Regions from separate parts of the Paenarthrobacter sp. CAP02 genome, predicted to be linked through region 1. Evidence: predicted binding sites of a transcription regulator. Region 1 holds the regulator's gene; the other holds the start of a gene.
What was found. Region 1 encodes Rex, which represses fermentation and respiration genes when NADH is low (regulators of the CRP and FNR family bind a similar motif). Its sites were predicted from a motif close to CTTGTGAANNNNTTCACAAG; they were not measured.
Positions count from the first base shown of each region.

Region 2: ABHM97_RS05675 (glyceraldehyde-3-phosphate dehydrogenase) is a predicted target of Rex. The motif match lies at 2,407-2,426, and genes of this name have one in related genera.

Region 1 is NZ_JBEEII010000010.1:108,097-114,141, forward strand. Features, by position in the region: gene ABHM97_RS17125 (histidine phosphatase family protein) at 1-141, opposite strand, end outside; gene ABHM97_RS17130 (YceI family protein) at 349-900, shown strand; gene ABHM97_RS17135 (hypothetical protein) at 1,151-1,849, shown strand; gene ABHM97_RS17140 (hypothetical protein) at 1,833-1,970, opposite strand; gene ABHM97_RS17145 (hypothetical protein) at 2,101-2,886, shown strand; gene ABHM97_RS17150 (redox-sensing transcriptional repressor Rex) at 2,937-3,644, opposite strand; gene ABHM97_RS17155 (glutaredoxin family protein) at 3,721-3,975, opposite strand; gene ABHM97_RS17160 (HAD family hydrolase) at 4,148-4,966, shown strand; gene ABHM97_RS17165 (endonuclease domain-containing protein) at 5,566-6,045, shown strand, end outside.
Region 2 is NZ_JBEEII010000003.1:17,715-23,759, forward strand. Features, by position in the region: gene ABHM97_RS05655 (Nif3-like dinuclear metal center hexameric protein) at 1-317, shown strand, start outside; gene ABHM97_RS05660 (zinc ribbon domain-containing protein) at 407-1,144, shown strand; gene ABHM97_RS05665 (YaaA family protein) at 1,157-1,936, opposite strand; RNA gene rnpB (RNase P RNA component class A) at 1,994-2,384, shown strand; gene ABHM97_RS05675 (glyceraldehyde-3-phosphate dehydrogenase) at 2,648-4,135, shown strand; gene ABHM97_RS05680 (hypothetical protein) at 4,209-4,418, shown strand; gene ABHM97_RS05685 (HNH endonuclease family protein) at 4,539-5,339, shown strand; gene ABHM97_RS05690 (acyltransferase domain-containing protein) at 5,324-6,045, opposite strand, start outside.

The DNA of each region.
Region 1 (6,045 bases):
CGCCGAGAAGTGCTCGGCCAGCATGCGGGCCATCTCACGGCCGCGTTCGGAGAGGTGGAATTCCGGCAGGCGACCGTACAGGACGCCGTCGGGATTGTGGACCTCGCCATGGCGAAGGAGGTGGACAGTTGCTTGGGGCATGTTTACCAGTTTCTCAAAGAAGCGGGGCGATCCGAAATCTTCTACCGCTAGTAGAACTCAAAGTTTTACAGAAATGTTCCGTGGAGTTGGAATAAAAGATGCATATGCATGTTTATACTAGACACGAAGCTCGGTTGACGCTTCAAGCAATGAGTTCAGCCGGGCAAGCACGCAGTACCTTCCACTACCCATAGGAGCAACACCATGATGACCCTTCCCGCTTCCGTCACCACCGGCACCTGGACCCTCGACGCTTCGCACAGCGAAATCGGCTTCACCGTCCGCCACGCAGGCATCAGCAAGGTCCGCGGCCAGTTCAAGGACGCCTCGGCCACCTTGGAGGTTGGCGAAACCCTGGCTGACTCCAAGGTCTCCGCAACCATCCAGACCGCCAGCTTCGACTCCGGCGACGTCAACCGCGATGGCCACGTCAAGGGCGAAGACTTCTTCGATGTCGAGAAGTTCCCGGAAATCACGTTCGTTTCCCGCCACGTCAAGGCCAACGGAAACAGCTTCGACCTCGTGGGAGATCTCACAATCAAGGGCGTGACCAAGGAAGTTTCCATCGAGACCGAGTTCAACGGTGTGGCCGTCGATCCGTTCGGCAACACCCGCGCAGGCGTTTCCGGCGAAACCACCATCAGCCGCAAGGAATTCGGCCTCACCTGGAACGCAGTCCTCGAAGCCGGTGGCGTCCTGGTCAGCGACAAGGTAGTCATCAACCTGGAACTCGCGTTCATCGCACCGGCTGCCGCCTAAGTCCAGCCTGGACCCTGCACGGATCCTTCCCTTGTCCGTAATCCCCACGGCACAACGCCGGGTGTGACTTTCAAGGGCGGGATTCATAGCGGGACCCCCACAACGGCGCCTCCTCAGCATCACGCTGTGGGGGCGCCGTTTGGCTGTCTCGAAGATCACCCGCCAATTATTCGGCAGATACCCCCTGATTAGCTGCGAGTTGGCTCCGAATTTCCTATGCATCCTTCAACCACCGGTCTAAAGTGATGCCATGAGTACCCCAGACGAAGCACCACAGCCTCAGCAGCCCGGCTCACAGCCTCCGCAGCCCGGCAATGTTCCTCCTGCGGGTTACCAGCCACCGCAGGGCTACCAACCACCCCAGGGCTATCAGCCCCCATCGCAACCGGGGCAATACTCCCAGCCCGGAGCGTCCCAACCTGGCCCGGGGCAGCCCGGACCAGCCCAGCCCGGGTTCCACTTCGAAATGCCCACCGACGGCCCACGCAACTTCAACGACGTCATGCCGCAGGGCGGCTTCTCGGGAATGTTCAAGACGCAGGGCCTTCCCACGGAGTTGAAGGTTTCCTACTTCATCTGGGTTATCTCCGGACTTCTGGGCCTGCTGTTTGGGCTCATCGGATTCTTCGCCGTCATCGCAGCTTTCGCTTTTGCTCCGGCGTTCGCCGCGATCGCCCTGGTCCTGCTCCTGTTGGCCCTCGCTGTTGCAGCCGCCCAAGTAATCCTTGCCATGAAGATGAAGGAAGGCAAGGAATGGGCGCGGCTCGCCTTGACCATCGTGGCCGCCGTTTCACTGTTGCTCGCCATCTTCGGGGCGGCCAACGGTGGAGGTTCCGGCATGGGCCTGGGCGGTAACTGGTTCGGTTTCCTGGTCAGCGCAGTCGCCGTCGTCTTGATGTGGCTGCCCAACTCGCAGCTCTGGTTCAAGGCAGTCAAGGGCCAGGTCTAGCGTCCACGCTGGTTCCGTCGTCGGGCTTTACCGACGTGAAGGCCGCGGTGCAATCCCTCCGGATTCCCGCGGCCTTCATCATGAAGGCGTAAGCCCACATGATGATTTTTGCCGTAGCCATGGAATTCCTGCGTGTGTTTGGCTATAGCGTCAGACCCGGGATGTACGGTGTAACCAGAACCACGCTGGGGGCAGGGTCATTTTGCTGATCCCGGCGGCCGAACCAGCAGTCGAACAAGCAAAGGAATGCCATGAGCAACCCTCCCTACCCGCCGTCGAACCCGGGTGACGCCAACCAGCCCGAGCAGGCCGGCTCGCAGCCGACCGCACCTCAGTACGGCCAGCAGTCCCCGCCCGCCGCGCCGCAGTACGGGCAGCAGGCGCCGCAGTACGGGCAGCAGGCGCCGCAGTATGGGCAGCAGTCGCCGCCCGCCGCGCCGCAGTATGGGCAGCAGTCGCCCCAGTATGGCCAGCAGGCCTCCCCGTACGGCCAAGCCCCGTCCGCGCCCCAGTATGGCCAGGACACCAACTGGCCGAGCCAGCAGCCCGGCCCCACTACGGTTCCGCCGATGGTCAACTACGCCTTCTGGATGATCATCGCAGCCGGCGTCCTCTCAGCTATCAGCTCGCTGCTCCTTGCCACCACCGGTGCTGACGCCTTCATCAACGCCATGAACCAGCAGGCTGCGCAGCAAGGCACCGACCTTCCCGCAGGCTCCATGGAAGGCATGCGGGGGGTCATCTCCGTGAGCGCCATCGTTGGCGCGATCATTTCCCTTGGTCTTTACGCGCTGGTGGGCTTCAACGTCCGCAAGGGCAAGAACTGGGCAAGGATCCTGGGCACGGTCTTCGCCGCCATCTCAGTCCTCGGCCTGACCAGCCTCTTCCAGTTCGGCCCCACCTACGGCGTGCTGCAGCTCGTGGTGATCCTGCTGGGTGTTGCAGCAATCGTCATGCTGTACCTGCCGGCGTCGGCTCCGTATTTCCGGAAGCCCCAGCCGTTCGGCAACCCGTACCAGACTCCGTACGGCCGCTAAACCGGCGGGCCTGTCATAAGGCAACCCAACGGGCGTAGCCCCGGCGAAGGCTAAACGGCCTGGCCCGGTGTCTGCGCCCGTTGTGCGTGGTAAGCCAGGATTTGAAGCTCCGTGGCCATGTCCACCTTGCGGAGGTTGACGTGCGGCGGGACCTGCAGCAACACCGGAGCGAAACTGAGGATGCTTCGGATTCCAGCGGCGATCACGCGGTCGCAGACTGCCTGCGCCACAGTGGCCGGCAACGCGAGCACCACCATGTTCGTGTGCGTACGCTCCAGCACCCGCTCCAACTCGGCTGAGTCGCTGACCCGCAGCCAGCCCACCTCGTTGCCGATCACCATGGGGTCGGCGTCAAAGATAGCGACAACGTCGAAACCCCTGGACTCGAAGCCGCCGTACCGGGCCAACGCCTTGCCGAGGTTACCGGCACCGACGATCGCGACCTTCCAGTCATGGGTCAAGCCCAAGGCCGCGGCGATGTGACGGCTCAAGTATTGGACCTCGTAGCCCACGCCGCGGGTGCCATACGAGCCGACGTAGGAGAGGTCTTTGCGGAGAGTGGAGGAACTCACGCCGGAGGCTTCGGCGAGGGCTTCGGATGAAACCCGCTCCACGCCTTCTGCCAGCAAAGAGTTGAGCGCACGCAAATAGAGAGTCATCCGGGCCACAGCCGCGGGTGGGATCTGCTTGGCGGCAGGTTCGTTGTCCTCGGAAGTTGCTTCCGCGGACGGTTCCAGCGCAGTCACGGTATTCTCCATTGCGTCGCTTTGTTGTTCCACTCTATGACCCCCGGGCGGGCTCAACCAAAGCGATTACTTACGGGTAACCGCACCCTCAGCCCGCCAGGGCTTTCTTCAAGGTACGGGTCAGCCGCTCCTCGTCGATCTTCCAGAAATCCCGCTGCACGCCGTCAACAAGGACCACGGGAATCTCCTCCGCAAAGCGCTCCCGCAACTGCGGATCGCGGTCGATACTCTGTTCTTTCCACTCCAGGCCGAGGCTTGCGGTGACACGCTCGACGGCGGCACGCGCCTCCGTGCAGAGGTGGCAGTCAGCTTTGGTGAGGAGGACGACGTCGGGAGTAGCCATGGGATAACGGTAACCTCCCCGCCAACCCTCACTCACATCCCACCCCCTTCAACCCAACCCTCACTCACATCCCACCCCCATCAACCCAACCCTCACTCACAACCCACCCCCATCGGAGCGTGTGCCAGTGCGCCACAAGCGAGGTGCAGCAGCCATTGACTAGACTCAAGTCATGCCCGAGGAGAAGAACGCCGTGGTCGCCGCAGCTGCCAAAGCGCAGAAGCACACCGGCGAAGCTGCTTTCTTCGACGTCGACAACACGTTGATGAAGGGCGCCAGCCTCTTCCATGTGGCCCGAAAGATGTATGAACGCAAGGCGTTCACCTTGCCGCAGGCTGCTGGTTTTGCTTGGAAGCAGTTCAAGTTCGTGATGCGCGGCGAGAACATGGAAGATGTTCATGCTGTAAGGGATTCCGCACTCACTCTTGCGGCAGGCATCACCGTTGATGACATCAAAGCCTTGGGCGAAGAGGTCTACGACGAGATGATCGAGTCGCGGATCTGGCCGGGAACCAAGGCTCTGGCTGAACAGCACCTCAGAGTGGGACGCAAAGTGTGGCTGGTGACGGCAACCCCGATCGAGGTTGCCACCGTTATCTCAACCCGGCTGGGCTTGACCGGTGCGCTGGGGACTGTCGGTGAAGTGCACGACGGCATGTACACGGGGAAGCTCGTGGGCGACATCCTGCACGGACCCGCTAAGGCAGTCGCGGTCCAACTGGTCGCCGACCGCGAGGGCTTGGATCTGGATCACTGCTGGGCCTACAGCGATTCTGCCAACGACATCCCGCTGCTGACCATGGTGGGGCACCCCGTCGTCATTAACCCCGACGCGAAGCTGCGCCGGCACGCGCGCGACAACAATTGGCCCGTCTACGACTTCCGCTCCGGCCGCCGGGCTGCAACGTTGGGGCTCAAAGCAGCTACCGTGGGCGGCGCGATTTACGGCTTGTGGCGGGGCTTCTCCAGGTTCCGCGGCCCCCGCATCTGATCCTCTCTCACATCCCCCCCCTTCAGGCCAACCCTCGCTCACATCCCACCCCCTTCAAACCAACCCTCGCTCACATCCCACCCCCTTCAAACCAACCCTCGCTCACATCCCCAGGACGTGGCCCCGTCCCTGTGGATAACTTCTGCAGCTCCAGCGGGATCTGGGTCAGAATGCCGGTATGCAGATTCCCATACCCGTGCCCTCCGAGCTGGCATCCGCCCCGTTTACACTTTCGGAGGCCAAAGCGGCCGGCCTCGCCCATCCGCAGCTCTGGAAACGCGTCAGTATCGAGGCTGTAAGCAAGGGCATATACCGGCCGCAGGACTGGGCCTTTGATCTGGAATCGGCTGCTCGCTCGCTCTCGGCTGCGAGCCCTGGCGCTTGGATCTCACATGTCACTGCCGCCAAGATCCACGGATTTTCACTCCCACCTTGGCTGTCAGATTCCAATGAGCTGCATCTGAGCAAGCCGCGGAGTCTGCCTGCGGTGCGGCGAAAAGGTGTCACCGGCCACGGTTGTGGTCTCGGAGGGTGAAGTAGAGCTCAATCACGGCATGTGGATCAGTACACGTTCCAGGACCTGGTTGGACTTGGCCCGAATGCTTCCGCTGAATGAACTGGTCAGTGTTGGCGACGAACTCATTCGCGTCCCCAGGCCCGAATTTGAGCAAAGGGACGCGCCGTTCACGACCATCCACGAACTACGCACCATGGTGGATCGCCACAAGAACCTGCAGGGCGTTGTCCGTGCGAGGGAAGCACTGGACCTGATGCGTGTCGGTGCCGACTCGGCGCCGGAGACTGCGCTCCGTCTGGCTATGTTCGATGCTGGGCTTCCCGACCCGGAACTACAGGTGCGGCTCTACGTCAACGATCCTTTCTCGCCTTCAGCCGACCTCGGCTACCGCGAGCGTCGGGTCGCTATCCAGTACGACGGCGGTCATCACCTTGCGCAGGAACAGATCCTCAGTGATCGGCGAAGGGACAAGGCATTCGAGGCAGCGGGGTGGACGGTGCTCATCTTCGGTAAGTCGGACCTCGCGGACAACTTCGCGAATGCCACCCGTCAGATCAAAAGG
Region 2 (6,045 bases), on a different contig from region 1:
ACGGCCTGGTGCGCAGGGTGGCGGTATGCGGCGGCGCAGGCGATAGTTTGCTTCCCGCTGTCCGCGCCAGCCACGCAGATGTGTACGTGACTGCGGACATGCGCCACCATCCGGCCTCCGAGGCCCGTGAGGGCGCCACGAACGGTCGTCCCTACTTGATAGACGTTTCACATTTCGCCAGCGAATGGCTGTGGCTCCCTGCTGCGGCCGAGGCCTTGGGGAACGTGCTCGCAGACCAGGGTTTCGACGTGGAGATCCGTGTCAGCAGCACCAACAGCGATCCCTGGGACTTCATACTGACTCCCGGCGGGGACTAGAGTCTAGAAAGATATGGGCAGCCCCGACAGATAGGGGGTGTCATGCCGCTCCTGATCTCCGGGACCGGCAGTGATAAGCGGAGGTAAGCGTGGCGAAAGCAGCACCGGCAGAACAATACAAATTGCTTGAACTGCAGGGGCTCGACGCCAAGCTCAAGTCGTTGGCCGGCCGTCGCCGCGTACTGGAAACGGATCCACGCATCACCGACCTCACCGACGCCCTGAACGTGGCAAACGGTGAACTGGGAGCGGCCAAGGTCGCCGTGCACGATGCCGAGGCGGAATTGCGTCGGGCCGAGGCTGATGTGGAACAGGTGGCTACGCGCATCGAACGCGACGAAGCCCGGCTCAATAGCGGTACGGGCCTGTCCAAGGACCTGGTGGCGCTTCAGAGCGACATTGCCTCGCTGAACAAGCGCCGCTCCGACCTTGAGGACGTCGAGCTGGAGATCCTTGAGCGCTTGGACACCCTTCGCGAACGCCAGACCGCCCAGCAGGCGATCGTTGATGACATTCAAGGTTCCTTTGGCAGCATCCGCGCGGAGCTCGATGAGGCCATAGCCGAAATTGCCGCCGAAGAGACCGTCGTTCGTGGACAGCGGGCCGCTTTTGCAGAGTCCCTGGACGCCGGGCTCCTGGCAATCTACGAGAAGACCATTGCCAAGCGGGGAGTGGGCGCCGCTCGGTTGTTCCATGGCAAATCCGAAGGCTCCGGCATGATGCTGAGCCCGGGGGACCTCGCGGAAGTCAAGGCTGCTGCAGAGGACGACATTGTCTTTTGCCCGGACTCGGGAGTAATCCTGGTCCGTTCGGCAGAGTGGAACTAGGCCGGACCGACCCTAGTTGGGCCCAACCTGGCCAGCCAGGATGATGTTGAGTGCGTGCGGCTTGCGGGCCGTGCCCTCCACCAATTCCGTGATCCACATTTCGCTGGCTGCCTTGGCCAGTTGTGCCGGCGTGGCCGGCGCCTTGCCGCGCCGTGTCAGAAGGTGCCGGGCCAGTTCACCCCGGGTGTGTTTGGCGAAGTGGCTGACCACCGTACGTTTGCCGTTTGCCTCACTGAAAACGTTGACGTTTACTGTCTGGGCGGCGGGGGGAGCCCAGGCAGCTGCGTAGGTGCTCGACCGGCAATCCACCACCAGTTCGCCTTCAGCCCGTTTGGCGAGGACGGCGTTAAGCTGCGGCTTCCAGTAGGAGGCGAGGCGTCCGACGTCGGGCAGTGCAGTTCCCATGGACAGCCGGTAGGCGGGCACTTGGTCCCCAAAACCAATGGCGCCCCACAAAGCGGAGATCACCAGGATGGATTCGGTGGCTTTGCGTCGTTGGGTTGCGGTCATGCTCTTATAGCCCAAGGCGTCATAAAGGACGCCGGAATACACCTGGTGCGCCGGGGCAGCCGGTTCGGCATGCAGCCGGGTGTTACGTTCGACGTCGTCCCGCAAGGAAGCGCCGACGCCCAGCAGCGTCAGGGCATCGTCATGCGCGCTCACCGTCCCCAGGGCCTCAAGAACCGTGGCGCGGTGCTGGTTCAGCTCGGGGAAACTCAGCGACTCCCAATTGATCGCGGGACCTTTGGTGGCAGGGGTCTTGCCTTCGGAAGGCGGAAGCAGAATCAGCACCAGTCGATATTACGCCGGACTTTCCAAGCTCCCGACGCCGGTAGACTTGATGGCGGATGGGTCGACCAGGCGGTCGCGCGTCACGAAAGTGGCTCGAGGAACGTCCGGGCTCCGCAGGGCAGGGTGGTGGGTAACGCCCACTCGGGGTAACCCGCAGGCCAGTGCCACAGAGAACAGACCGCCTGCGCCCGGTGATGCTTGCATCATGGGGCAGCAGGTAAGGGTGAAACGGTGGTGTAAGAGACCACCAGCTCCCTGGGTGACCGGGGAGGCTAGGTAAACCCCACCCGGAGCAAGGCCAGACAGGACACGTTTGAGGGCTGCCCGCCCGAGTGTCCGGGTAGGCTGCTGGAGGGCGTCGGCAACGGCGTTCGTAGATGGATGGCCGCTACTCACTTTCCGGTAACGGAAGTGATGACAGAACCCGGCGTATCGGTCGACCCATCCATTTATGACCAGCGCAAACACTGCGTGTGAGTGATTTCACGCCTTCGAAAGTCCTGCCACCGGTCCTTCCGCCCTAGAATAGGTACTGAACGTAGATGTTCTGCCGCCGGGACTGCGTTCGCAGCCGGCGGATTTTCTTTGCTCTCGTTCAAGGCGCTGTGGGTGGACCGAAGCCCGCCGGCGCATGTGCCGCAGGACTACTCCGGGCGGCCGCTGCCATCTGCATACGAGGACGTATGTGGTTGACCCAAGGAAGGTAGTTCTGTGAGCCAGACGTCAGATTCTTGTCTTGATAAGTGGATGGGCCGGGAGGCTCTCGCCGAGGCCATGATTCCGGTGATCGGCCGGTTGTACCGGGAAAACAACGTGGTCACCAGCATCCACGGCCGGAGCTTGATTAACAAGTCCACCATGAACATCCTGAAGGCTCACCGCTTCGCGCGCCGGATGAGCAACCACGAGCTCCTGCTCGAAGAAACCGCACCCCTGCTCAACGCTTTGTCCGAGTTGGAGTTGGGCGCTGCTGCTATCGACATTGCGCGTCTGACGGAGAAGTACCGGGCTGAAGGCAATGGCGCCTCCCTGGACGAGTACTTGCGTGCGGAACTTGCCGACGTCGTTGGCAAGCGCGGCGCTGACGACCGCACCAGCACCGACGTCGTCCTTTACGGCTTCGGCCGGATCGGCCGCCTGCTGGCGCGCCTGCTCATTGAAAAGGCCGGTGGCGGCCACGGTCTTCGACTCCGTGCGATCGTTGTTCGCAAGGGCGCCGAGAACGACCTCGTCAAGCGCGCAAGCCTGCTGCGCCGCGATTCTGTCCACGGATCCTTCGAGGGCACCATCCGCGTGGACGAGGAAGCCAACACCATCACGGCCAACGGCGTCCAGGTCCAGGTGATCTACTCGGACAACCCCGCCACGGTGGACTACACCGCGTACGGCATCAAGGATGCCTTGGTTGTGGACAACACCGGCCGCTGGCGCGACGCTGAAGGCCTCTCCCAGCACCTGCAGAGCAAGGGCGTCGCCCGCGTACTGCTCACGGCTCCGGGCAAGGGCGAACTCAAGAACATCGTCCACGGCATCAACCACCGGGACATTAACGACGACGACAAGATTGTCACCGCCGCATCCTGCACCACCAACGCCATCACCCCGGTGCTGAAGGCCATCAACGACAAGTTCGGCATCATCCACGGCCACGTGGAAACCGTCCACTCGTTCACGAACGACCAGAACCTGATCGACAACTTCCATAAGGGCGATCGCCGCGGACGCTCTGCTGCGCTGAACATGGTCATCACCGAAACCGGTGCTGCCAAGGCTGTGGCCAAGGCTCTGCCCGAACTGCAGGGCAAGCTCACAGGTAACGCCATCCGCGTTCCCACCCCGGACGTTTCCATGGCCATCCTCAACCTGAACCTTGAGAACGGCACGACGCGCGACGAGGTGAACGACTTCCTCCGTGAGATGTCCCTGCACTCGGACCTTCGCAAGCAGATCGACTACATCGACTCGCCCGACGTCGTTTCCACGGATTTCGTCGGCTCCCGCCGCGCCGGCATTGTTGATGGCCTTGCAACCATCTCCAACGACAAGAACCTGGTCCTCTACGTCTGGTACGACAACGAATTCGGCTACTCCTGCCAGGTTGTCCGCGTCATGGAGGAAATGGCCGGAGTCAACCCGCCGTCATTCCCCGCCAAGGACGTGATTGCCCCCATCGCGGTGCTGGAAACGGCTGACGCTTAAGCAACCAAAACTATTTAGGGGTTTCCCGGCTGTGTCACTGGCCACAGCCGGGAAACCTGATCAAAATGGGCTCATGGACAACGAATCAACCCTTGAGCACGAAACCACCCTCGAACACGCGCTGGACGTTGCGCGGGCCAACCATAAGCAGGCCCAAAAACTCCTCGACCAGGCAGTCGCAGCCAATGCCGCCGGCGACGTCCCGGATCAGCGCGTTGAACAGCTGCGCGCATTGCTGGAAGTAGCAACCGAAGACCTTCAGCGCGTGATGCGGGAGCAATAAAGACCCTCCATCAGCGTCGTCACGGTGTGACTTCTCCTCCACATTGTGGATATTGCTCTGGCTGTCGGGGCCTTGTCCTACGCTCGTAGGACATTGCCTGCCCCCACTGGACGGAGTCCCTTGAGCATCACCTGGTCAGCCTACAAACGCGCCCGGCGCAGGTCGCGTCAAGCCTGGATCATTCTGGCTTTCGCAGCAGCAGCACTGGTGACGGGCCTGTCCTGGTTTTTCACCACCGGCCAGTTCGGCGTCGCCGATCCCTGGGCAGCGGGCCCCAGCGAGGCGCCCGTCTTCGATGCGACATTCATGAAACCGGTCAAGGGCGCAGCTTCCATTGTTGCCGAAAGTGCAAGCACGGCCTTGGAACGGCTTCCTGTGAAAGGCAGGGCACCGAAGTCTGACTACGACAGGGCGGCTTTCGGCCAGGCTTGGGCGGACGTGGACCACAATGGATGCGACACCAGGAACGACATCCTGCACAGGGATCTTACGGACGTTGAATTCACGGCCGGCTCCTCCTGCAAGGTCGCCGGGGGAGTCTTCGAGGAACCCTACACGGGTGCCCACGTGACGTTCCGAAGGGGTCAGGACACCAGCGCGGCAGTCCAGATCGACCACGTCGTGGCCCTGGCCGATGCCTGGCAGAAAGGTGCCCAGGAACTCACAGCACAGCAGCGGCAAACGTTGGCCAACGATCCCCTGAACCTCATCGCAGCTGATGGTCCGGCGAACGTCAAGAAAGGAGCCGGCGACGCCGCGACCTGGCTACCGGCTAACAAGAACTTCCGGTGCCACTACATAGCCCGTCAAATTTCGGTGAAGACTGCCTACAGGCTCTGGGTCACTGCGGCCGAAAAGGACGCGATGAAGCGGGTACTCTCCGGATGCCCTGAGCAACAAACCATCTACAACGCCAGGTGACCATGCCCCAGTTGCCAGGTGCCGCCGTCGTCGATCCTTTCCAGCACGACGCGCTGGAGTGACGTTTCGCGGGGAAGCTTGTCCAGGTCCTGCAGGCCACGCTGGCGGAACGTAAAGTACACGGCGTCCGTGGGTGCATCCGTGCAGCGGTCCAGCGTGAAACGCCGTGCGAAGGAAGCTATGTTGCTGTCCGGAAGCCGTTCTACCAGGTAGGGATCAAGCATCCACGAGTCACATGTGGCAGTGTCGGCCGGTTTGTCCGGAAAATACCGGGGGAAAAAGCCCCGGGCCTCGGTGAAGCTGGCGTCAACCAGGGCGGGGGACAGGCCCCCGTCTTCAGGAATGTGAACGCCAAGCTCCCACCCGGAACCATGCTGTTGTTCTGCGACATCGGAATTCCTGACCAAGTGGAATTGCAGACGTCCCAAGCGGAACAGGTTTCCGGCCATGTGGAGCGTCAGCCAACTCCAGGTATCCAGCCCAAAGCGGCCGTGGACCCGCCGGTTAATGCGAAGTTGCAGCCCTACATCGCCCAAAGATGCAGCCGACACCGCAGGACTGATCCCAAGACCCACGTGGTAGTTGTGAACCGTCGGGGCGAAACGAAGCATGGCCTCGATCCAGTCCTTCTCGCTACCGTCGTTTGCCTGGATGCTGTCCCGGGGAAAGGTTCCCAGACGCTCCTGCAAGGAATTGATGGCCCGTA